One region of the Williamsia sp. MIQD14 genome, then DNA from elsewhere that is predicted to be linked to it. Evidence: predicted binding sites of a transcription regulator. Region 1 holds the regulator's gene; the other holds the start of a gene.
What was found. Region 1 encodes HspR, which represses chaperone genes until heat shock. Its sites were predicted from a motif close to ANNTGAGTNNNNNNNACTCANNT; they were not measured.
Positions count from the first base shown of each region.

Region 2: the regulator HspR is predicted to act here: its motif matches at 3,121-3,143, upstream of lon (endopeptidase La).

Region 1 is NZ_JBPFDG010000001.1:766,629-778,175, reverse strand. It holds gene ACQ7HM_RS03355 (acyltransferase) at 1-994, opposite strand, end outside; gene ACQ7HM_RS03350 (alpha/beta hydrolase family protein) at 1,179-2,186, opposite strand; gene dnaK (molecular chaperone DnaK) at 2,429-4,285, shown strand; gene grpE (nucleotide exchange factor GrpE) at 4,282-4,887, shown strand; gene dnaJ (molecular chaperone DnaJ) at 5,035-6,231, shown strand; gene ACQ7HM_RS03330 (heat shock protein transcriptional repressor HspR) at 6,231-6,638, shown strand; gene ACQ7HM_RS03325 (alpha/beta fold hydrolase) at 6,648-7,502, opposite strand; gene ACQ7HM_RS03320 (MerR family transcriptional regulator) at 7,559-7,981, shown strand; gene ACQ7HM_RS03315 (HNH endonuclease) at 7,964-9,268, opposite strand; gene ACQ7HM_RS03310 (LuxR C-terminal-related transcriptional regulator) at 9,389-11,547, opposite strand, start outside.
Region 2 is NZ_JBPFDG010000001.1:1,328,251-1,339,797, reverse strand. It holds gene ACQ7HM_RS05860 (hypothetical protein) at 1-774, shown strand, start outside; gene ACQ7HM_RS05855 (hypothetical protein) at 845-1,339, shown strand; gene ACQ7HM_RS05850 (hypothetical protein) at 1,336-2,214, shown strand; gene ACQ7HM_RS05845 (CGNR zinc finger domain-containing protein) at 2,211-2,756, opposite strand; gene ACQ7HM_RS05840 (hypothetical protein) at 2,782-2,976, shown strand; gene lon (endopeptidase La) at 3,155-5,473, shown strand; gene ACQ7HM_RS05830 (tautomerase family protein) at 5,532-5,954, opposite strand; gene ACQ7HM_RS05825 (SDR family oxidoreductase) at 5,981-6,682, opposite strand; gene ACQ7HM_RS05820 (cation transporter) at 6,746-7,435, opposite strand; gene ACQ7HM_RS05815 (ArsR/SmtB family transcription factor) at 7,426-7,755, opposite strand; gene ACQ7HM_RS05810 (alpha/beta hydrolase) at 7,812-8,927, shown strand; gene ACQ7HM_RS05805 (TfoX/Sxy family protein) at 8,957-9,292, shown strand; gene ACQ7HM_RS05800 (YoaK family protein) at 9,297-9,992, opposite strand; gene ACQ7HM_RS05795 (alanine/glycine:cation symporter family protein) at 10,094-11,547, shown strand, end outside.

The DNA.
Region 1 (11,547 bases):
CGTGGGCCAGGAAGATCGCGAACGACCGGTTGGAGGCATAGGCGACGACGCGGTTGAACCGCGGTGTGCGATCGCGGCGGTCCGACCAGCGCACCGCCACGCTGTAGAGCGCGGTGATGGCGAAGAAGATGAAGGGCTGCAGCGTCGGGTTGAGCGCGAACCCCGCGTCGACGGGGGTCTGTCCGCTGTCGACGCGCTGGGCGTAGGTCACGTAGGCGAAGACAGCACTCACGAGGAGGCCGACGAGGATCCACCACCCGTGCGAACGGACCCACGCGTCGACGCGCTCGCGGTGGACGGCCGCGACGCCGCCGAGGAACACGAAGAACTGGTACGGGATGAAGGTGGAGTACGCGTGCCACCAGTTGACGTAGAGCCAGCTGCCCTCCGGCGCGCTGAGGTGGTTGAGCGACCACAGGATCGCGAGCTGCACCGCGCCACTGACCACCAGCAGTGCCAGGTGGTGTCCTCGTGTGGCCCGGACGATCCACAGGATCACCGGGAACAGGACGTAGAACTGCATGATCACGAACAGGAAGTAGAGGTGGAAGCCGGCGGTGCCCCACGCCAGTCCGCTCCACAGGGAGTCGAGGGAGAACGGCAGTTGCGACCAGCCGCTCGCCGCCACGACCGAGAAGGTCCAGTAGACGACCGACCAGATCACGTACGGGATGGCGACGAGCTTGAGGCGGCGGCGCCAGAACCGGATCGACGCGAAATCGGCCTTGTCGTAGTTGCCGAACATGAGCACGAAGCCGGTCAGGAAGAAGAAGGCGTTGCGGGTGAAATGCCCCCACATGCCGAGTGCGTTGGTCGCGAACGAGGTGTCCGACGCGTTCGTGTTGGTCAGCACATGACAGAAGATGACCAGCAGGAACGTGCTCCCGCGCAGGAAGTCGAGCTGGTGGAGGTGGCCCCGACGTGTGCGCGGCGCCGACTCGGCGACCGGTGCGGTCGCCTGTCGGTTCGCGGTGTCGGCGAGCGTGGACGTCACTGATCTGCTCGCAGGGCCGGGGTGAGCATCGCCGCGACGCTACCAGTGGCATCGGAACAGACCCAGAATGGTGATCTGGGCCACCAGAGCATCCGGTCGGCGACGTCGTCGGCTGGTGTCATGGTCACCAGGATGGCGGGCGGACCTGTGAACGAGCTGTCAGGCCGATGCTCGTGCGGTGGGTTCAGGGAATGGCGCGGGCGGCCGAGACGATGAGGTCGACGACCCGCGGGAACGCGGACGAGGTCGAGGTGACCAGCGCGGAATGGCTCTGTCGCGGCAGCAACAGCAGTCGGGGACGGCCGCCGGCGCGGGTGAGGGCCTCGACGTAGGTCGTCGACTGACTCGGGCGCACGACGGTGTCGGCGGTGCCGTGCACCACCGTGATCGACGCGCTCGGGTCGAGGTTCTCGATGGGGTCGACAGCCCGATAACGGTCGGGTACCTGCTCCGGCGTGCCCCCGAGCGCGCGGATCACCCGTCGGTCGCCGGTGTCGGCGGCGGCCCGCATGTTCAGGGGACCGGCCAGCGAGATGATGCGGGTCGGGCGCCAGATCGCTCGGGCCGGTGGGGGCTGCGACGGGTCCGGGCGGCGGGTTCCCGCCCACACCGCCAACTGCGCGCCGGCGGAGTGGCCGACGAGGGTGCTGTCGGCGGCGGCGATGGCGGGGTTGCCGGCGAGCACGGTGGGCACGAAGTCCACACCGGCGGCGACGTCGGTGAACGTCGACGGCCAGCCGCCGCCGGACCCGAGCCTGCGGTATTCGAGGTTGTAGACGGCGAGTCCGCGTGCGGCGAGGGTGCGGGCGAACGGCACGAACGTCCCCGCCCCGTAGCGCGAGTTCCACCCGCCGCCGTGCACCAGCACCACCAGCGGGAGTGATCCGCGGGCGTGCGGGCCGGGCGGGAGGAACAGGTCGCCGTAGTCCTGGCTCGGGTCACCGGCGGTGGCGTCGAGATAGACGTACCGACGCACGGTGACCGCGCTCATCGCCGCGAGGGCGGGAGCCGACGCCGTGCGCGACGCCTCCGCCGAGGCCGCGCTCGACTGCGCGTGGCGACCGCTCCCGCTGGTCACGGGCAGTGCGACCGCGACCGCGATCGCGCTCACCAGGGCGATCACGCCGCACAGCGCGACGAAGCCGCGCGGGTCGACGACCGACCGACGGCTGCGGGGACGGGGACCGATCATCGGCGCCGACGATACCGCCGGGGCGGTGCGGGTGCCGGGAACAGATTCCGGGGTCGCGCCGTTGGACACTGCGAAACCTGAGTGACATCGACTCAATGAAGTTGACGACCTGTGCGACGACAGGTAGTAGTTGAGTCATCCGCGCTGAGGTTCTCGGACAACCGGATGGACGCCCATCCGGATCGGCAAAACGGAGAAAGCAACGCCGCGCCCCGCGCGGCATCGTCAAGGAGGCAACAAACATGGCACGTGCTGTCGGTATCGATCTCGGCACCACCAACTCGGTGGTGTCGGTTCTCGAAGGTGGAGAACCCACCGTCATCGCCAACGCCGAGGGCTCGCGGACCACGCCGTCGGTGGTGGCCTTCGCGCGCAACGGCGAGGTCCTCGTGGGTCAGCCCGCGAAGAACCAGGCCGTCACCAACGTCGACCGCACCATCCGCTCGGTCAAGCGCCACATGGGCGAGGGCGAATGGTCGCAGAAGATCGACGACAAGGACTACACCCCGCAGGAGATCAGCGCCCGCACGCTGATGAAGCTCAAGCGTGACGCGGAGAGCTACCTCGGCGACGAGGTGACCGAGGCGGTCATCACCGTCCCCGCGTACTTCAACGACTCGCAGCGTCAGGCGACCAAGGAAGCCGGCCAGATCGCCGGGCTCAACGTCCTGCGCATCGTCAACGAGCCCACCGCGGCCGCGCTCGCGTACGGCCTCGACAAGGGCCAGTCCGAGCAGACCATCCTCGTCTTCGACCTCGGTGGCGGCACGTTCGACGTCTCGCTGCTCGAGATCGGCGACGGTGTCGTCGAGGTCCGCGCGACCTCCGGTGACAACAACCTCGGCGGCGACGACTGGGACCAGCGCATCGTCGACTGGCTCGTCGACAAGTTCAAGGCGCAGAACGGCATCGACCTCACCAAGGACAAGATGGCGCTGCAGCGTCTGCGTGAGGCGGCCGAGAAGGCGAAGATCGAGCTGTCGTCCGGTCAGAGCACCTCGATCAACCTGCCCTACATCACGGTGGACTCCGACAAGAACCCGCTGTTCCTCGACGAGCAGTTGTCGCGCAGCGAGTTCCAGAAGATCACCTCGGATCTGCTCGAGCGCACCCGTGCGCCGTTCCAGGCCGTGATCAAGGACGCGGGCGTCGCGGTCGGCGACATCGACCACGTCGTGCTCGTCGGTGGCTCGACCCGTATGCCCGCCGTCAGCGAGCTCGTCAAGGAGCTCACCGGTGGACAGGAGCCCAACAAGGGCGTCAACCCCGACGAGGTCGTCGCCGTGGGTGCCGCACTGCAGGCCGGTGTGCTGCGCGGTGAGGTGAAAGACGTTCTGCTGCTCGATGTCACGCCCCTGAGCCTCGGTATCGAGACCAAGGGTGGCGTCATGCACAAGCTGATCGAGCGCAACACCACCATCCCGACCAAGCGCAGCGAGACCTACACCACGGCCGAGGATTCGCAGCCGTCGGTGCAGATCCAGGTGTACCAGGGTGAGCGTGAGATCGCGTCGCACAACAAGCTGCTCGGATCGTTCGAGCTGGCCGGCATCGCGCCTGCGCCCCAGGGTGTCCCGCAGATCGAGGTGACCTTCGACATCGACGCCAACGGCATCGTGCACGTCACCGCGAAGGACAAGGGCACCGGCAAGGAGAACACCATCCGGATCCAGGACGGCTCGGGCCTGTCGAAGGACGAGATCGACCGCATGATCAAGGATGCCGAGGCCCACGCCGACGAGGACCGCAAGCGCAAGGAAGAGGCCGAGACCCGCAACCAGGCGGAGTCGTTGGTGAACCAGACCGAGAAGTTCTTGAAGGAGAACGAGGACAAGGTTCCCGCCGACGCCAAGGAGAAGGTGGAAGCCGCCATCGCCGGCGCCAACGAGGCGCTCAAGGGCACCGATCTCGCCGCGATCAAGACCGCGGTCGAGACCCTGTCGACGGAGTCGCAGGCCCTGGGACAGGCGATCTACGCGAACGCCGCGGCCGAGGGCGGCGCCGAAGGTGGCTCCGGTCCGGCCGGTGGCGCCGACGACGTCGTCGACGCCGAGGTGGTGGACGAGCCCTCCGACACCGATTCGGGTGAGAAGAAGTGACGGCGGATCAGCAGGGCACACCCGAGACGCCGGGCGACCCGGTCGACCTCGGTGAGGTGACCCCCGACGAGATGGCCGCAGCGGCCGCCGACGCGGCGGACGCCGCACCGGCCGAGGCCGCTGCTCCCGACGCGGTGGCCGACGGCGACACCCCCGAGGTGTCGCCCGAGGAGGCCCAATCCGCCAAGGAGGCCGAGTTGTTGGCCGACCTGCAGCGATTGCAGGCCGAGTACGCCAACTATCGGCGTCGGGCGGAACGGGAACGTCAGGGTGCGGTCGAGCAGGGCAAGGCGACGTTGATCAACGCGCTGCTGCCCACGCTCGACGACCTCGACCGGGCCCGGGCGCACGGCGATCTCGAGGCCGGTCCGCTCAAGGGTGTGGCCGACAAGATCGCCGACACCCTGAAGGCCCAGGGGCTGTCCGCCTTCGGCGCCGAGGGTGACGCGTTCGATCCGGCTCTGCACGAGGCCGTGCAGCACGACGGTGACGGCGCCAGCCCGGTGATCGGGGCGGTCTATCGACAGGGGTATCGCCTCGGCGACCGACTGTTGCGGACCGCGATGGTCACCGTGACCGACGGTGCCCCCGCCGACGCCTGAGCAGATGACACCGACCTCGCGCCGCCGCGACGACCCCACCGGGTCCGTCCGGCGGTGCGAGGTCCGGTTTCGGGGCATGATCACGACCAACCACAGAACGCTCGCCCGTACGGGCGACCATCATCACGAAAGAGGAGGTGACGCCCTATGGCTCCACAGAGGGAATGGTTAGAGCACGACTTCTACAAGGATCTGGGCGTCGCTTCGGACGCTTCGGCCGACGCCATCAAGAAGGCGTACCGCAAGCTGGCCCGGGAGCTGCACCCCGACGCCAACCCGGGTGATGCCGCGGCGGAGGAGCGATTCAAGAGGGTGTCGGAGGCACACAGCGTGCTGTCCGATCCCGCGAAACGCAAAGAGTACGACGAGACGCGGAGCGCGTTCGCCGGCGGACGTTTTCGCGGCAACGGCGCGGGCGGCGGGTTCCCGGGCGGTTTCTCCGGAGGTGGCCGGGCGACGCCCGGCGCCGGTGGTGGATTCGACGTCGGTGACCTGTTCGGCAACGCGGGTACGACCGCGGGCGGCGACGGCGCGTTCGGTGACCTGTTCGGGGGGCTGTTCAACCGGGCACCCCGGACCGCCACACGACCACGTCGGGGCAACGACCTCGAGACGCAGACGACGTTGTCGTTCCGCGACGCCGCGCTCGGCACCACGGTGTCGCTGTCGCTGACCTCGCCGTCACCGTGCACGACGTGCCACGGCAGTGGCGCGAAACCCGGCACCAGTCCCAAGGTCTGCTCGACCTGCAACGGTGCCGGCGTCGTGAGCCGCAACCAGGGTGCGTTCGGGTTCAGCGAGCCCTGCGCCGACTGCCAGGGCACCGGCTCGCGCATCGACGAGCCGTGCTCGGACTGCTCGGGCAACGGCGTCACCGTGCGAACCCGCACCATCAACGTCCGCATCCCGGTCGGTGTCGAGGACGGGCAACGGATCCGGCTCGCCGGGCAGGGTGAGGCCGGGCTGCGCGGAGCGCCGTCGGGCGACCTGTACGTCACCGTCACCGTCCGCCCCGATGCGGTGTTCACCCGTGTCGGCAACGACCTCAAGGTCGAGTTGCCGGTCAGCTTCGGGGAACTGGTGCTCGGCGCGACGGTGTCGGTGCCGACGCTGGAGGGGACCGTCGGGGTGAAGATCCCGCCGAACACCTCCGACGGCCGGACCCTGCGGGTACGCGGTCGCGGTGTCACCAAGCGTGCCGGCGGTGCCGGCGACCTGTTGGTGACCGTGAAGGTCGCGGTGCCGAAGAAGCTCGATGACACCGCCGTCGAGAAGCTCCGCGAGTACGCCGACGCCGAGCGCGCCAGCGGTTTCCGGCCGAGGGACGGATGGGGTGATCAGTGATGAGCCGATCCACCAACGGGGGCGACGACGAGGTCTTCATGATCTCCGTCGCCGCCGAGCTCGCGGGCATGCACGCCCAGACCCTGCGCACGTACGACCGCCTCGGTCTGGTGCGTCCGCAGCGCGCGGCCGGCGGCGGTCGGCGGTACTCGGCGCGTGACGTCGAGTTGCTGCGCGAGGTGCAGCGCCTCTCGCAGGACGAGGGTGTGAATCTCGAGGGCATCAAACGCATCATCGATCTCACCAACCACGTCGACGCCCTGGCGCAGCGCGTGCGCGAACTCGAGGGCGAACTCGCCTCGGCTCGCAACGATCTGCGTCATCGGGCGCACGGCGGCGAGCTGGTCCCCGTGCCACGCACCAGCGCTCTCGTCGTCTGGCAACCCCGCAGCAAACGCAGTCGCTGATACGTCGCATCACGCGGCGTCGAGCCACTCCTCGATCGCGGAGATGACGCGAGCCGGTGATTCGACGGGCGCCAGGTGTCCCGTGTCGTCGAGGACTATCGGCGCGGTGCGGCCCGGTAGGAGTGCGCGGAGTCGGTGTGCCTGATGCACGGGGATCCACGGATCGTCTGCGCCCCAACCGATTGCGACGGCACACTTCGTGTCGGCGAGCCGCTCGGAGATCGATCGGGTGTGCGCGGGATGAAGTGACGCGATCTGCCGATAGAAGGCGCTCTGTCCCGACGGTCCGGTCCACGGGTGTGTCAGCGCGGTGAGCCATTCGTCGCCCAACGCGCCGTGGGCGGCGCCCGCGATGTACTCGCGGACCAACGACCGATGCAGTGCCGCCGGCAGCTGCGCAAACACGTCGCCGTGCGCTCGCACCAGGTCGAAGAACGGTGATCCCCACGGATCCAATGTCACTGCGTCCCACAGGAACAGGCCTGCGTAGTCGGCGCCGTGCAGCAGGTGTGCGCCGAGAGCCACCGCGCCACCGATGTCGTGGGCGACGACGTGTGGCCGGACGAGATCCGACTGCGCGAGCAGCGTCGCGAACCGTGACATCTGCGTTCGCAGATCGAGTCGCACATCCTCGCCCCGACTCGAGCGGCCGTATCCGGGCATGTCCCACAGGAACACCCGTCGTCGCTCGCTGATCGCGTGTCCGACGTCAGCCCAGATCCGGGCGGACCACGGTGTGCCGTGACAGAAGACGACGTCTCCCGTCGACGGCACTCGACGGTGTCCCAGGAGATAGGTGGCGACGGACGCGCCGTCGACGGTGAGGTGCACGGGATCGGGCAGGGTCGGGATCGGCATGCTCATGGACACCGAAACTAGGACTTCATGCCGACCTGAGGTCAAGCTGCGAGAATGCGCCCATGAGGATCGGAGAGGTCGCTGATCACGTCGGTGTCGCCGAGCACGTGCTGCGGCACTGGGATTCCGAGGGGGTCGTGGTCGCCGACAGGTCCCCGTCGGGCCACCGCCGCTACACCGACGAGCACCTCCGCCGCCTCGAGGTGGTGCGCGCCTGTCAGCGCATCGGTATGAGCCTGCCACAGATCAGACAGGTACTCCATCGTAGGTCGCCCGACCGGACCAGAATGCTGAGAGACCACCTCGACCGTCTGCGGGAACAGCAGCAGCGACTGGCCCGTGCCGAACAGTTCCTGACCCATGTGATCGGGTGCAGACACGATCTCGTGAGCGTGTGCGACGAGTGCTCGGGTTTCGCGCAGGACCCGCTCGGCGCCTCGGGGTCGTCGGCGTTGCGCCGACCGCCGTCACGCGGCGTCGAGTAGCGCCCGAAGTTGTCGTTCGATAGGACTGACGGGTTGGTCGTGGTGTCCTGGCGGCGCAGGGGCCCGCGAGACGTGACTGTGCCCGGTGGGTGTGGTGAGAGTGGCTGTGTGCCTGTCGGTGATGACGTGCCAGCCGGGGTTCTGTTTGGCGCGGTTGTGCGCCACGCACATGCCCAGGCCGTTGCCGGCGCTGGTGTCTCCGCCTGCTGAGTGCGGTTGGGCGTGGTCGTATTCGGCGATTGGCGCATCGCAGTACGGGATGCGGCAGGACTGGTCGCGGACGTCGAGGAAGTGCTTGAGCCCGGTCGGGAACTGTCTTGCGACGGAGTCCATGGCCACCAGAGCGCCGGTGGACGGCGCGGCGTAGATCCGTCGCAGCGTCGAGGAGGTCTCGGCGTCGAGCGCCGTCGCCACCATCGCCCGAGCGGTGTCGGCCGCTATCGGTCCGTAGCCGGTGACGTGTGCTGCGGCGGAGCTGTCACCGAGCAGGATCTCGTCTGACATCACGACGTTCACCGCCACGGGAAGTGCACCGGTTGTCGTGGCGCCGGTGACTCGTTCGACGAGGGCGTCGGCCATCACCTGTGCGTGGGTGCGGTCATCGCTGCCGACGGTGGCGTCGGCATGCCGCTTCAGCGACCCGTATACCGAGATCCCCGACACCAGCGGCAGCAGCGCCGAGAGTCGCACCATCCCGTCCGGCGCCGGCCGGGTACTGACGCGACGGTCGGACTGCGACAGGGAATGGCGGTCGACGACGGCCTGCGGATCGAGCTCATAGGCAATCCTTTTCACCTCGGCATCGAGTGTGCGGTCCCCGACACCCTCGAGCGCGGACGTCTCGGCGCAGATACGGCGGTCGATCTCGCTGCGGTCGTGTGCGGTGAGATGCGCGGTCTCCCGCACCAGGATCGTCGCCCGCCACTCGGTCAGCGCACCCGACGCCAACGCGGCACGCGTGTGCGGCATCTCGCGCATCAACGCCCGCGCGAAACCGAGATACCGGCCACCGGCCGACCCCGACGCCTTCCGCGCCAGAGCGACCTCGGCCGCCAATCTGCGGCCCTGCCGTACAACCGGAACACCGGCCGCTGATTCGGACTCAAGGCGTAATATCTCGAGCCGCATCGTCTCAGTGGCCTGAGCTGCAGCACATCCGGCCTTGATCGCCTCCAGCAGCGAGATCCGATCCACCGCTGCAGCTTCGTCGGCGACGAGAGGCAGGACCGGGAGGGACGACAGGAACGATTGCAGCGCAACCACTCCCGCGTCGTGCGTAGCGTCCATGATCCCCCGAACGATCTGTCAAATACATGTTCGAGTATAGCGGTCGTGTCCGACACGCGCCACGAATCATCGGGGGTCTGTGGACAAGTCCGTGGCGAGAAGAAGTGCAGCCCAACGGGTTCAAGGGTGCGACGCGGTGGTACCGAAGCCTGCGGCCCGCAGCGTCGACAGGAGCTCGGATCGCGAACCGGAGCCGAGGCGCCGACGGATGCGTGCGACGTGGTGCTCGACGGTCTTGGCCGAGATGAACAGCGCTGCACCGATCTCGCGGTACGTGAGACCGAGGACCAGCTTCTCGGCGATCTCGGCCTCCCGCTCGGAGAGGGTGGCGACGCCGGTCGCTCCGGGCGCCGGGACGGCCGGGGTCTCGGGTCCGGTCGACGTCGTCGGCGAGGGCGCACCGCCGATGGTGCGCGCGGTCTGCAGCAGGACGGTCGCCGAGCGGGTGTCGGCGACGCGCAGCGCACCTTCGGCGGCGAGGCGGGCGCCGTCGAACCCCTGGCCGACGCGGTGGAGATCGTGTGCGGCGAGGTCGATCTCGTCTCCGGACAGTGGCGGGTCGGCGTCGTCACCCTGCAACACGCGCAGCCACACCCGACCGGCCCGGGCGAGAACCGCGGCGTAGGGGTGGGTGTCTGCGGCCGCGCCGAGTGCTCGGGCGTGGGGCACCAGGGCATCCGGAGTGCCGGAGATGATGGCCGCCTGCACGCCGTACCAGTGCCACGCCGACGCCCAGATCGGCGGATCGTCGAGCGCGGCGAGCAGTCGATCGACCTCGGCGGTCAGATGCGCGATGCGGTCGGCGTCCCCGCAGCGCACCGCGGCGAGCCGCAACTCACCCAGCGGCAACAGCGCGAACAGATCGGCCTGCGCCTCGGCGACCGCCGGCTGTGCGTCACGCCACGCACCGGCCAGTGCGCCGGAATCGCCTCGGCGACGGGCTGTCCCGACGCGCAGCGCATGCGCCAGGAGGCGCTCGCGTTGGCATCCCACCGTCACCGACGATGCCAGTGCCGCCGCGCGGGCGAGGTCTCCGCCGATCATGGCGGTCCAGGCCTCGAGCAGGAGCAATCGGGCATCGCCGCGGGTCTCCGCGGACCCGTCGGCCGAGGTGGAGCGTCGGGCCAGCACCGATGTCGCACCCGCCAGATCGCCCGTGTGGAGCATCAGCAGGACCGCGACCGCGGCGGCGGATTCCGGTTCGATGCGGTGGTCGCCGGATGCGGCCGACATCGACCGCAGGACCGCTCCGATCGCCGTGGCGGGCGAATCCGTCACCGACGCCATGAGGCCGGCGGCCAGTTGCGCGGCCGCGGTGTTGTCGGTGGTGGGCGGAGCCTGTTCGGCGACGGTGATGAACTCGGCTGCCGCCGCCCGGTCGCCGGCGGCGATCAGCGCGACGGCTCCGACGGCGGCGTCGGTCCCGGCGCGCTCGGGTCCCAACCAGCCGAAGAGTTGCGCTGCCCGAGAGTAGGTTCCCCGGCGCGCGGCCACCGATGCCGCGATACGGACACCGGCCGCCACGCCGGTCGGGTCGTCGGCGCCGAGCGCCTCGTCGGCGATGCGATCGGCGACATCGAGATCGTCGGACTCCAGCGCCGCATGGGCCAGTGGCCGGACGTAGACCAAACGGTCGGCGCCGGCGGCGCGCGCGGCCGTCCAGAGGGTGACCGCCCGGTGGCCGCGAGCGGCGCGCGCGTGAGCGACGAGGGTCTCGGCCAGGTCGGCATCGACCATCCCGTCGGTTGCCGCCGCCAACGCACGCTCGAGAGGCAGTGCGTTGTGCGCCAGCAGAACTCGCACCAGTGCGGTGCGGGTGGTCGCGATCTGATGCGCGCCGACGACCGCGGTCAGCGCGGGGACGGCATCGGCGAGAAACGCGTCGGAGTCGCCGAGAAATCCCGATCCGCGCGCGGCGTCGATGGCCGCCGTGGCGGATGCGGCATCGAGGTCGCAGGTCTGGGCGACGGTGTCGGGGTCGAGGGTGGACCCGGCCGCGGCGACGGTCAGGGCGCCCAGTGTGGCCGGGTCGAGGCGACGCACCGTGCGGTGATGGTGGGCCGCGATGGCGGCGGCCGCGACGTCGGTGACCGATCGGGCGGGGGAGTCGACTTCGTCGTGCGTGGTGACCGCGGAGATCGCGGCGTCGATCGCCGCACGGTTCCCGCCGCTCATCCGCGCGATGGCCGCGGCCACCGCAGAGGGCAGTCGGCGCCCGGATCGCTCGACGACCCCGGTCGCGGTGAGCGGCGCCAGGCTGACGGCGCGGCCGTGAGAAG
Region 2 (11,547 bases), 560 kb from region 1:
GCGACCTACTACGAGTCCATCGGCTTCCCGAAGGACCAGGCCGCCCGTACCGCCGCGTCGACCACCGTCGGCATTCTCGTCGGCGGTGCTGCCGGAGCTGTCGCACTCGGCATCCCGGCCACGGTTGCCGGTGCAATCATCGGTCTCCCGGTCGGTGCAGGAGTCGGTGCCGCTGCAGGTGCGATCACGGGCGCCGTGATCGGCGGGCCCGCGGCTCCGGCAACGGCAACGCTGTTCGCGGGCCAAGGCGCCCTCATCGGCCTCGCCGCAGGCCCTGCGGTCGGCGCCATCGCCGGTGCCGCCGGTGGCGGTCTCCTCGGTGCGACAGTCGGCGGAGTCATCGGCGGCGCGATCGGTTACGCGGTCGGCGCCGGTGACCCGGGTGCCGATCCGAACGCACCGCTGGGTGGGGCCACGCAAGAGGATCCGCGGAAGTCGAAGCCGGCTCCGCCGAACCCCGACGCCAACCAATACGAGCTGCACCTCGACCGCTCGAACCTGCCCGGTAACGACAAGGTCGACTACGTGGTCGCCAAGAACGGTGACGTGAAGGGTCAGGTGAAGATCGGTGCGGTGAACGTGCCCATCGACATCGACCACGACGCGGCTGATGCGCCGTTCAAGGCAGCCGGGGTGTTCGCCCAGACCGCTCGCGATTCGGTGACGGCCGCGGTGATCAACTTCGGTAAGGAGGCCCAGCGTGCGTTCCCGGGTCTCGAGATCTCCTACCCGCAGTACGTCGGTGCGCCGGCGGGGGGCCGACACCGACAGTGACACCCACGCGATGACGTGCGACCACGCCACCAGGCCACCCTCTCGCCACCCGGCGAGACCGGGTGGCCTGGTGGTGTGTGCCGTCACCGCGCTACTCCTGGTCCTCACCGCGTGTGGCGACGACTCGCGGGCCGCCCCCGTCGTGACCATGCCGTCCGGAACCACCTCGGCGGCAGCGATTCCCGCGATCGATCCGCTGCGGTGCGACCCGTCGACCGCGGCTCCCGGTGAAACCGTCACCAATGGTGAGGGTGGGCACGATTCGGCGGTGGCGGTGGTCGCCGACTACCACTGGGCCGTCATCACCGGCCGCGACAAGGCCCGAGCCACCGACGCCGTCGCGACGGGTGCGGCCATGGCGTCCCCGGAGCTGATCTCACAGGCACTCGACGGGTATCCGCCCGGCACCACCTATTGTCTGCGGATGCGACAGACGCGGCCGGACACCGTGTTGCTCACCCTCACCTATCAGCCCCCGGCCGGCGGGACCAACGAGTATCGGCTCCGCGCGACGGTCACGGGCCCTCCCGGTGACGTGCGGATCACGGGCGTGGTCGACCAGTGACCGACGGCCCCGACCACCGACCCGACGACCAGCCCCACCACCCCGATCCGTCAGCGAGACCTCCGGTCGATCCTGACACCGATCCGTTCGCCCGGCAGCCGGGACCGGGTCCGGCCGACGCTCCCCCTCCGCGCGTCACCCCGCCCGAGCCCCCGTGGTTCACCGCCGCGGACCCGGGACCACCACGGGGTTCACCGGAGGCCCCGCCCTGGGTGCCGATGTCCACCGACCCGTCGTCGAACTGGTCGGAGACCCTCGAACAGATCGCGGTACGCGGGCGGCGGCGGTCCCGCGGCGGCAATCGGCGTCGCGTCGCTCTCATCGCCGGCGCTGTGGTGGTCGTCGCCGGGATCGCCGCGGGCGCCATCGTCTTTGCCACCTCATCGGGTTCGAGCGGATCGGGTACCACCGTGTCCGGAGCGGGCTCGGGCGCGAATGCGACCGTGCCGGCCCAGGACGGTGCCGCTCCGGCCGACGGTCCGCAGATTCCGTTCTGCACCACCGGCACCGACGGCGCGGTGACCACCATCGACCAGCGGGCCGATCCGACCTCGCCGACCGGCGCGGTCGCGACCTTCCTCGCGGCGGCGATCACCGACAGGTCGCCGGTGGCCGCGCGCGCGGCGATCGCCGACACCGCCCCCGTCCCCACCGTCATCGAGTTGCAGCGCTGGATCTCCGCGCTGCCCCAGGGAACCGACGCCTGGTGCGCGCGAGTCACCCTCACCGATTCGGCCGCGCGCGTCCTCGTCGACGTCCGGGTCCGCACCCCGGTGGCCGTCGCCGACGTCGCACGCGGCGACGCCTTCTACGTCTCGTCGGACGGAGCCGATCGCTGGACGATCGACGCGATCGTCTCCGACGACGCTTCCTAGCGCCGCACCGACGACGCCCGAGCTCGATGCCGGCGCACCGCAGCACGATTCGCGCATCGCACAGAGCAGTACCGCTGGGTGCCGTTGCGGCTGACGTCGACGATGACCCTGTCGCACTCGCCGCCACCGGGCAGGCCGGCCGCGCAACGGCCGATGCGGTGCATCCCGCGCGTGGTGAGGTGCAGCGCCGTCCCGACCGAGATGACCGCGGTGAGCACATGGGCGAGCGACTGATCCCGATCGCGATAGTGCAGGTGCCACCCCTCGTCGTCGTGGTTGGTCAATCGCGGATACGCCGCGGCGACACTCATCGTCTCGTTGAGCAGACGCGCCCGCTCGTCCTCGGTGGGGGTATCGACCATCCGCAGCCACTCGTCGATCACCTCGCGGGTCCGCGCGTGGTCGTCGCTGCGGGTCTCGAAACGCCCTGTCATCCCGAACTCACGTGCGCGGGCCTCGATCCCGGCGCAGTCGTCCGGCCAGTCGTTGGCCAACGATTCCGCCAGGAGGACCGCGTATTCGCCGTAAGGGTTGAGATGCACAAGACCATGACATCACAGTGGACGCATGCATCCCACACCGACCGAGAACTCGACCCGCAGCCCGACCCACGAGCACGCGTGGCTCACCGAGTCCGCCCATCGAACGAGCGACGGAACGGTGCTCTACGTCCGCTGCGACGACTGCGGCACCCGACGCATCGACATCGCGACCCGGACCGACGTGCCCCCGACCGCGGTCAGCGCCCCCGTGCGCGACTGAGATCGTCCGACCACGACGCCACCTCGGGCACATTGCCCGAGGTGGCCCCCAGGACGGACGATCTCCGCGCCGGCGGGCCGGCCACGACCGGTTCTGCTCACGACGAACACCGGAGTTGAGCGGGAACAGATCAATCCCCGGGTCAGTTGAGCGAGTCAGACTCACCCCTGGAGGAAGAATGAGCGACACCCGCTTGCCAGTCCTGTTCCTGACCGATCCCATCCTGCTGCCCGGCATGGTGGTCCCCATCGAGCTCGATGACTCCGCGCGTGCAGCCGTCGACGCCGCGCAGGCGACCGATTCGCAGAAACTGCTGGTCGCGCCGCGTCTCGACGACCGTTACCCGTCATACGGCGTGATCGCGTCGATCGTGCAGGTCGGCCGCCTCGGCGGCGGACAACACGCCGCCGTGGTCAAGGGCGAGGTGCGCGCGCACATCGGTTCGGGCACCACCGGACCGGGTGCGGCCCTGTGGGTCGAGGTCGACGAGGCCGCCGAGCCCACCGTCACCGACGAGACCCGCGACCTCGCCGGCGAGTACAAGAAGCTCGTCCTGGCGATGCTGCAGCGCCGCGAGGCGTGGCAGGTCATCGACTCGGTGAACAAGCTGACCGACCCCTCGGCCCTGGCCGACACCGCCGGGTACGCGTCGTACCTCACCGACGTGCAGAAGCGGCAGCTCCTCGAGACGCCCGACGTCGTCGAGCGGTTGCGCACCCTGATCACGTGGACCACCGACCACCTCGCCGAGGTGGAGGTCAACGACAAGATCGCCGGCGACGTCCGCGACGGCATGGAGAAGACGCAGAAGGAATTCCTGCTGCGTCAGCAGCTCGCCGCCATCCGCAAGGAACTCGGCGAGGGTGAGCCCGACGGCTCCGACGACTACCGCGCGCGTATCGAGGCGGCGACGCTGCCCGACAACGTGCGTGAGGCGGCGCTGCGGGAGGTCGGCAAACTGGAGCGTTCCAGCGAGCAGTCGCCCGAGAGTGGTTACCTGCGAACCTGGTTGGACACCGTCCTCGACCTGCCGTGGGACACCACCACCACCGACTCCACCGACATCGCCTCGGCGCGCGAGATCCTCGACGCCGATCACCACGGCCTCGAGGACGTGAAAGATCGCATCGTCGAGTACCTCGCGGTGCGTGCGCGTCGGGCCGACCGTGGTCTCCAGGTCGTCGGCGGACGCGGTTCGGGTGCGGTCATGTTGCTCGCCGGCCCTCCCGGCGTCGGCAAGACCTCGCTCGGCGAATCCGTGGCTCGGGCCCTGGGCCGCACGTTCGTCCGCGTCGCCCTCGGCGGCGTGCGCGACGAGGCCGAGATCCGCGGTCACCGTCGCACCTACGTCGGCGCGCTGCCCGGCCGCATCGTTCGGGCCATCGGCGAGGCCGGTTCGATGAACCCCGTTGTCCTGCTCGACGAGATCGACAAGGTGGGCTCCGATCAGCGCGGCGACCCGGCCGCGGCCCTGCTCGAGGTGCTCGACCCGGCGCAGAACCACACGTTCCGCGACCACTACCTCGACCTGGATCTCGACCTCTCCGATGTCGTGTTCCTCGCGACGGCCAATGTGGTGGAACAGATCCCGTCGGCGCTGATCGACCGCATGGAACTCGTCACCCTCGACGGCTACACCGAGGACGACAAGGTCGCCATCGCGCGGGACTACCTGCTCCCCCGCCAGCGCGACCGCGCCGCCCTCACCGCCGACGAGGTCACGGTGACCGACGAGGCGCTGCGCAAGATCGCCGCCGACTACACCCGGGAACCGGGCGTGCGGCAGTTCGAGCGCTTCCTGGCCAAGGCGATGCGCAAGGCGACTACGAAACTGGCCGCGGACGACACCGCGCTGGTGATCGACGAGCCCGATCTCGTCGACTACCTCGGCCGGCCCCGGTTCACCCCGGAGTCGGAGGAGCGGACCGCGGTGCCCGGTGTGGCAACGGGTCTGGCGGTCACCGGCATGGGTGGCGACGTCCTGTTCATCGAGGCGTCGTCGACCGTGGGTGATGCGGGGCTGACGCTGACCGGCCAGCTCGGCGACGTGATGAAGGAGTCGGCGCAGATCGCGCTGTCCTACGTTCGCTCACACGCCACCGAACTCGGTGTCGACCCGGCGGCGTTGGATCGCAAGATCCACATCCACGTCCCTGCGGGCGCCACCCCCAAGGACGGACCGTCGGCAGGCGTGACGATGGTGACGGCGCTCGTGTCGATGGCGACCGGCCGTCGCGTGCGCGCCGAGGTCGGGATGACCGGCGAGGTGACGCTCAACGGTCGGGTGCTCCCGATCGGTGGGTTGAAGCAGAAGCTGCTCGCGGCCCAGCGGGCCGGTCTCACCACGGTGTTCGTCCCCATCCGGAACGAACCCGACCTCGACGACGTGCCCGCCGAGGTGCTCGAGGCGGTCGACGTGCGGCCCATGACCGACGTCGCCGACATCATCCTCGCGGCTCTCGAGGACGTCGACGTGGAGGTCACCGCCGCGGCCTGAGGCCGCAGACCGACCGGCGCCCCGCCACCACGGTGGGGCGCCGGTCGGCAGGGGCGGGTCAGTAGGGCGCCGCACGTCCGTTCACGGCCCACGCCTTCTCCGCCTCCGACCGTGCCGGGGGCGGGACGAGTCCGTTGATCATCCACAGCTCCTCGCTGGTCTCGTCGATGTGGAACTCCCAGTGGATCTCATCGCGATCGAGATACGGCGACAGCACGTCGCCGACCCAGCCTGCCGTGCGTCGACGGCTCGCCGAGTCCGGGAGATGTCGGGCGATGTGGGCGATCTCGATCCGCGCGGTGCGCGGCGCGGACGTGCCGCCCACGAAGATGTCAGCGGCGGAGACCTCCCGGAAGATCACCACGACGTAGAAGCGGGGTAGGCCCACCGACTCGTAGCGGTCGGTGATCTGTTCGGCGAGAACCCTTTTGTCCTCGTCGGTGAAGATTCCCGGTGAGTGGTGGATGGTCCACAGCGGCATGGGTGTGTCTCCTGTCGCGGGTCGGATCAGTGGGCGGCGGTGAAGACCAGGTCGTCGACCGGTCCGGACAGGATCGACTTGACGGCCACGGTGATGTCGTCGGTCAGCACCTCCCGCTCCCCCGCCTCCAGGGCGTCGAGGATCCGGCTCGCCACGATCGCCGGCGAGGTCTTCTCCATCGGGATGTCGGCGACCATCTCGGTGTCGATGAACCCGGCGTGCACCCCGAGCACCTGGGTGTTCTGTGCAGCCAATTCGGTGCGTAGCGAATTGGTGATCGACCAGATCGCCGCCTTCGAGGCCCCGTAGGCGCCGCTGCCCGCGAGCCAGGAGAGCACCGAGTGGACGTTCACGACGGCTCCGCCGCCGTGCTGCGCCAGGATCGGCGCGAACGCCCGCGTGATGCGCAGCGGTCCGAAGGCGTTGACCTCGAACGTGTCTGCGATGTCGGAGAACTCTCCGCTGAGCAACGGCGCGGGCAGCAGCACCCCGGCGTTGTTGATGACGATGTCGACATCGGTCGCCCTGTCCGCCAGGGCGTCGACGGAGTCCTGTGACCGCACGTCGAGGGCCATGGTCGTGACCGCGGGTCGGTCGTCGGCGAACTCGGTGCGCGCCGTCGAGTAGACGGCCCGAGCGCCGCGCGCGAGCACCTCGTCGACGAGAGCCGCGCCCAGGCCGCGCCTACCCCCGGTCACCAGCACCACCGCATCGGCCACTCTCGTCATACCCACTCCTGACTCTAGTTTGTTTGAGTCAGACTAGGCCGGGAAGCAGCGGCGGCGCAAGCGTCAGTCGCAGCAGTCGCAGGCGCGTTCCGGTGTCGCTGCCGAACCGGGCAGCACCGGTGCACAGCACGACTCACCCCTCCACGCGTTGCGCCCCTCGCGCATCGCGATGGCGGCGATCACCAGCGCTGCGATCGGATCGGCCCACGACCACCCCAGGGTCGCGTTGAGGACGAGGCCCACCAGCACCACGGCCGACAGGTAGGTGCACAGCAGTGTCTGTTTCGAATCGGCCACCGCCGATGCCGAACCCAGTTCGCGGCCGGCACGGCGCTGTGCGTACGAGAGCACCGGCATCACCACCAGACTCACTGCGGTCAAGGCGATCCCGACCGTCGAGTGCCGGGCATCGGCCGCACCGAGGAGTCCGCGCACGGCATCGACCGCGACGTAGGCGGCGAGTGCGAAGAACGAGACCGCGATGATGCGCAGCGCGACCTTCTCCCGCGCCTCGGGATCGGTCCCGGCGAACTGCCACGCCACCGCTGCGGCCGACGACACCTCGATCACCGAGTCGAGCCCGAAACCGATCAGCGACGTCGACGACACCCGCGTGCCCTCGACGAGGGCCACGACCGCCTCGATCACGTTGTAGGTGATGGTGATCCCGACGAACCAACGGATGCGTCGCGACAACAGCGCCCTTCGCTCGGTCGTCGCCGTCGTCTCGACCCGGATCGTCATCAGCAGCATCCCTGCGCGTCGGAGTCGGCGCAGCACGCCGGGTCGACCGCGAGCACGACCCCCACGAGGTCGTGGAGTGCGCGCCCGACACGGGCGTCGGCGAGGTCGTACCGCGTGCGGCGGCCCTCCGGCGTCGCGGCCACCAGTCCGCAACCGCGCAGACACGCGAGGTGGTTCGACAGGATCTGCCGCGACACCCCGATCTCCACGGCCAGATCCGACGGATACCCCGGCGCGTCGGCGAGGCGCATCAGGATCTGCGTGCGGGTCGCGTCGGACAGCGCGTACCCGAAACGGGCCAGGGCGTCGTGACGCAGCGCGGTGGTCATGGCCCGTGACGATACAGGGTTCGCTGTACCGATGGGGCCTTCCCTAGGATGAGCCCATGGTGATGGCGGATCGTCCCGAAGTACAGACCGCATCGGCCCCGGTGACCGCGTTGGCGATGGTCGGACTGGCCGAAAGCATGCTCAACGGCCTCGCCCGTGTCCCGTTCCGGCGATTCTGGGAGGGGCCGGGCGGGTTGCTCGACAACATCGGCCAATCCGTGACGCGGCAGACGATCCGGTCGTTCATGGGGTACTCCATGGCGCTGCCCATCGAGGAGTTCCGGTCGATGGAGAAGATCCTCGACGACATCTGTCGGGTGGTGATGCCGCCGTTCATCAGCCTCACCGACGGTGTCGAGCTCACCGACGACACGGTCGGTGGCATCGAGGGCATCTGGTGCCGCGCGAAGGCCAGCACCGACGAGTACGTCGACGACAGCGAGGACAAGGAGACGATCACCGCCACGGTGCTCTACCTCCACGGCGGCGGGTACATCGGCACGTCGCCGATCATGTACTCCGCCTTCGCCGCCTCGCTGGTGAACATCACCGGCTACGAGGTCTTCATCGCCGATTACCGCATGGCTCCCGAGTTCCCTTTCCCGGCCGGCGTGCACGACGCCGCCGACGCCTACCGCGGGCTGCTCGAGCGCGGGATCGACGCCGACCACATCGTCATCGCCGGCGACTCGGGCGGCGGTGGTCTCGCCACGTCGCTCGTGTCGTACCTACACGATCACGGTCTCGCGAAACCCGCTGCGGTCATGCTGTTCTCGCCCGAGGTGGACCTCGATCTCAACCACCCGTCGATCACGACGAACGCGCAGCTCGACATCCTGCCGTGGAACGTGCCGGTGAGTCCGTACCTGCAGGGTGTGCAGCCCAACGACGAACGCGTGTCGGCGATCTACGCGAAACCCGACCCGACGTGGTTCCCGCCGACGTTCGTCTGCTGGGGTGCCGACGAGATGTTCCGCGACGGTATCCGGAAGTTCTCCGAAGGGCTCTCGGCGGCAGGCGTCACGGTGTACGCGATGGAGGAGAAGGGCATGTTCCACGTGTTCCCGATTCTCATGCCGTGGGCCGAATCGTCTCGACGGGTGTTCCGCGCGTTGCGCGAGTTGTCGCACCGCCACGTCGAATCCGATCCCGCGGCCGTCGCAACACACTGACACCGCGGGTACCGGGACACTCAGCGATCATGGCCTACGACGAGGACCTCGCCGACCGCATCCGCGACGCGATGGAGACCGAGCCGCATCTCACCGAGAAGCGGATGTTCGGCGGTCTCGCGTTCCTCGTCGACGGCCACATGGCCGTCGTCATCCTGAGCAAACAGCAGGGCCTGATGGTGCGCGTGGACCCCGCCGACGCCGACGCGCTGATGGCGCGTGACCACGTCGGCCCGATGATCATGTCCGACAGGCCCGCCCGCGGGTGGCTGCGCATCGATCCGCCCGGCCTCGTCGACGACGACGTGCTCGGCGACTGGACCGATCGTGCCGCGGCCTTCGTGCTGACCTTGCCGCCGAAATGACCCCTCAGCCCTCGGTTTCAGGGGAGTCCGCGTCGATCCGGCGCGCGTCGTGGACGACGAAGAGGGCGACGACGACCATCGCGACGGCGCACACGGCCACTGCCGGGGTACCCCACCATCGGGACACGATCGCGCCCACCACCGCTCCCCCGGCGAACGCCGCCACCACCGCACTGTAGAGAGCGCACCGACGGCGACTCTCGGCGTCGCGCTGCGTGGCCAGCGCGTGCACCGACTCGACGAAACGCATCAGGTTGCCCGTGGTCGCGATGGTGATGATGGGCATCCCGCCGATGGTGCGGAACAGTTCCATCTGCATCGCCGCGACGAACGCGATCGGCACCGTCACAGCAACATTCGGCCACCCCTCGGGGATCGCGGCCACCACACCCAACACCAGAGCCTGGGCTGCCGTCACCGCCACCAGCAACACCGCGCTTGTCGCGTCCCGCCACCACGTGCGCAGGACCGTCGCGACCAGGACACCGACGACGAACGCGAGGATCGACCACAGATGCGCCACGGCACGATGCCACTCCCCCGCCGCGCCGGACGTCGCGAGAAGGATGACGTTGCCCGTCTGGGTGTTCGCGAACACGCCACCACGGGTGAGGTAGGTGTAGGCGTCGAGGAACCCGCCGACCCCGATGAGGATCAGCACGAACCGCGGCGTCGATGCCGTCGACACACCTCTTGTCACAGACAACGAGTCTGCCGTGTCGAGCGAGGGCGCGTCGGAGACCCTGCGACGCTGTCCGATTTGTGTGATTCTGGACGTTCCCCGACTTCTCGAAGGCTGGTATGAGCGACATCCTCTCGGCGATCTACGACGTCATCTGGTCCAACGCATTGGTCTACCTGTGCCTCGGTGCAGGTCTGTACTTCTCCATCCGGACCCGCTTCGTGCAGGTGAGGCAGGTACCGGAGATGCTCCGACTGCTGGTACGCGGAGAGAAGTCGCCCGACGGGGTGTCCTCGTTCCAGGCCCTGGCGATGTCGCTCGCCGGCCGGGTGGGCACCGGCAACATCGCAGGCGTCGCGACGGCGATCGCGTTCGGTGGGCCCGGCGCGCTGTTCTGGATGTGGGTGGTCGCGTTCCTCGGTGCCTCGACGTCGTTCGTCGAGTGCACGCTCGCCCAGATCTACAAGACCCGGGACACACTCACCAACGAGTACCGGGGCGGGCCGGCCTACTACTTCAGCCGCGCTCTCGCGCACACCCGGTTCGCCGGCGTCGGGAAGATCTACGGCGTCGTCTTCGCCGCGGTCACCGTCATCGCCTGCGGACTGCTGCTGCCGGGTGTCCAGTCGAACTCGATGGCCGTCGCGATGAACGAGGCGTGGGACCTGTCGACGTGGGTCGTCGGCGTGGGTGCGGTGATCGTGCTGGCGTTCGTCATCATCGGCGGCGTCAAGCGGATCGCCTCCTTCGCCTCGGTGGTGGTGCCGTTCATGGCCATCGCGTACATCCTGCTCGCCCTGATCGTGCTCGGCGCCAACGCTTCCGCGGTCCCGGGAGTCATCGGTCTCGTCTTCTCGAGCGCGTTCGGGTTCGACTCCGCCTTCGGCGGCATCATCGGCGCCGCCATCATGTGGGGCGTCAAGCGCGGCATCTATTCGAACGAGGCCGGCCAGGGAACCGGACCGCACGCCGCGGCGGCGGCCGAGGTCTCGCACCCGGCGAAGCAGGGACTCGTCCAGGCGTTCGCGGTCTACGTCGACACGCTGTTCGTCTGCAGCGCAACCGGATTCCTCATCCTGGTCAGCGGGGCGTATCGCGTCTTCGAGGGCGAGACCGCCGACGGCCGTGTACTGGGGGAGGGCGGCGCACTCGTCGACGGCGCCGTCGTCGGCCCGGCCTACGTCCAGAACGGGTTCGACACGGTGTTCTCCGGGACGGGGTCGACCTTCGTCGCGGTGTCGCTGCTGTTCTTCTGCCTGACGACAATCATCGCCTACTACTACATGGCCGAGACCAACCTGCGGTTCATGATGGGCAGCGTCGCGACACGCTCGATCCCGGTGGTCAAGGGCACGGTCGGGGCCGCGCTGACGATGGTCCTGCAGGCGGCGATCCTCGTGGCGGTCGTGTGGGGCACGGTCTCGACAGCCGCGGACGCCTGGACGCTCGGCGACATCGGCGTCGGCGTGATGGCGTGGCTGAACATCGTCGGCATCATCATCCTGCAGCAGCCGGCGCTGAAGGCTTTGCGCGACTACGAGTCCCAGAAGAAGCGAGGCATCGACCCCCAGTT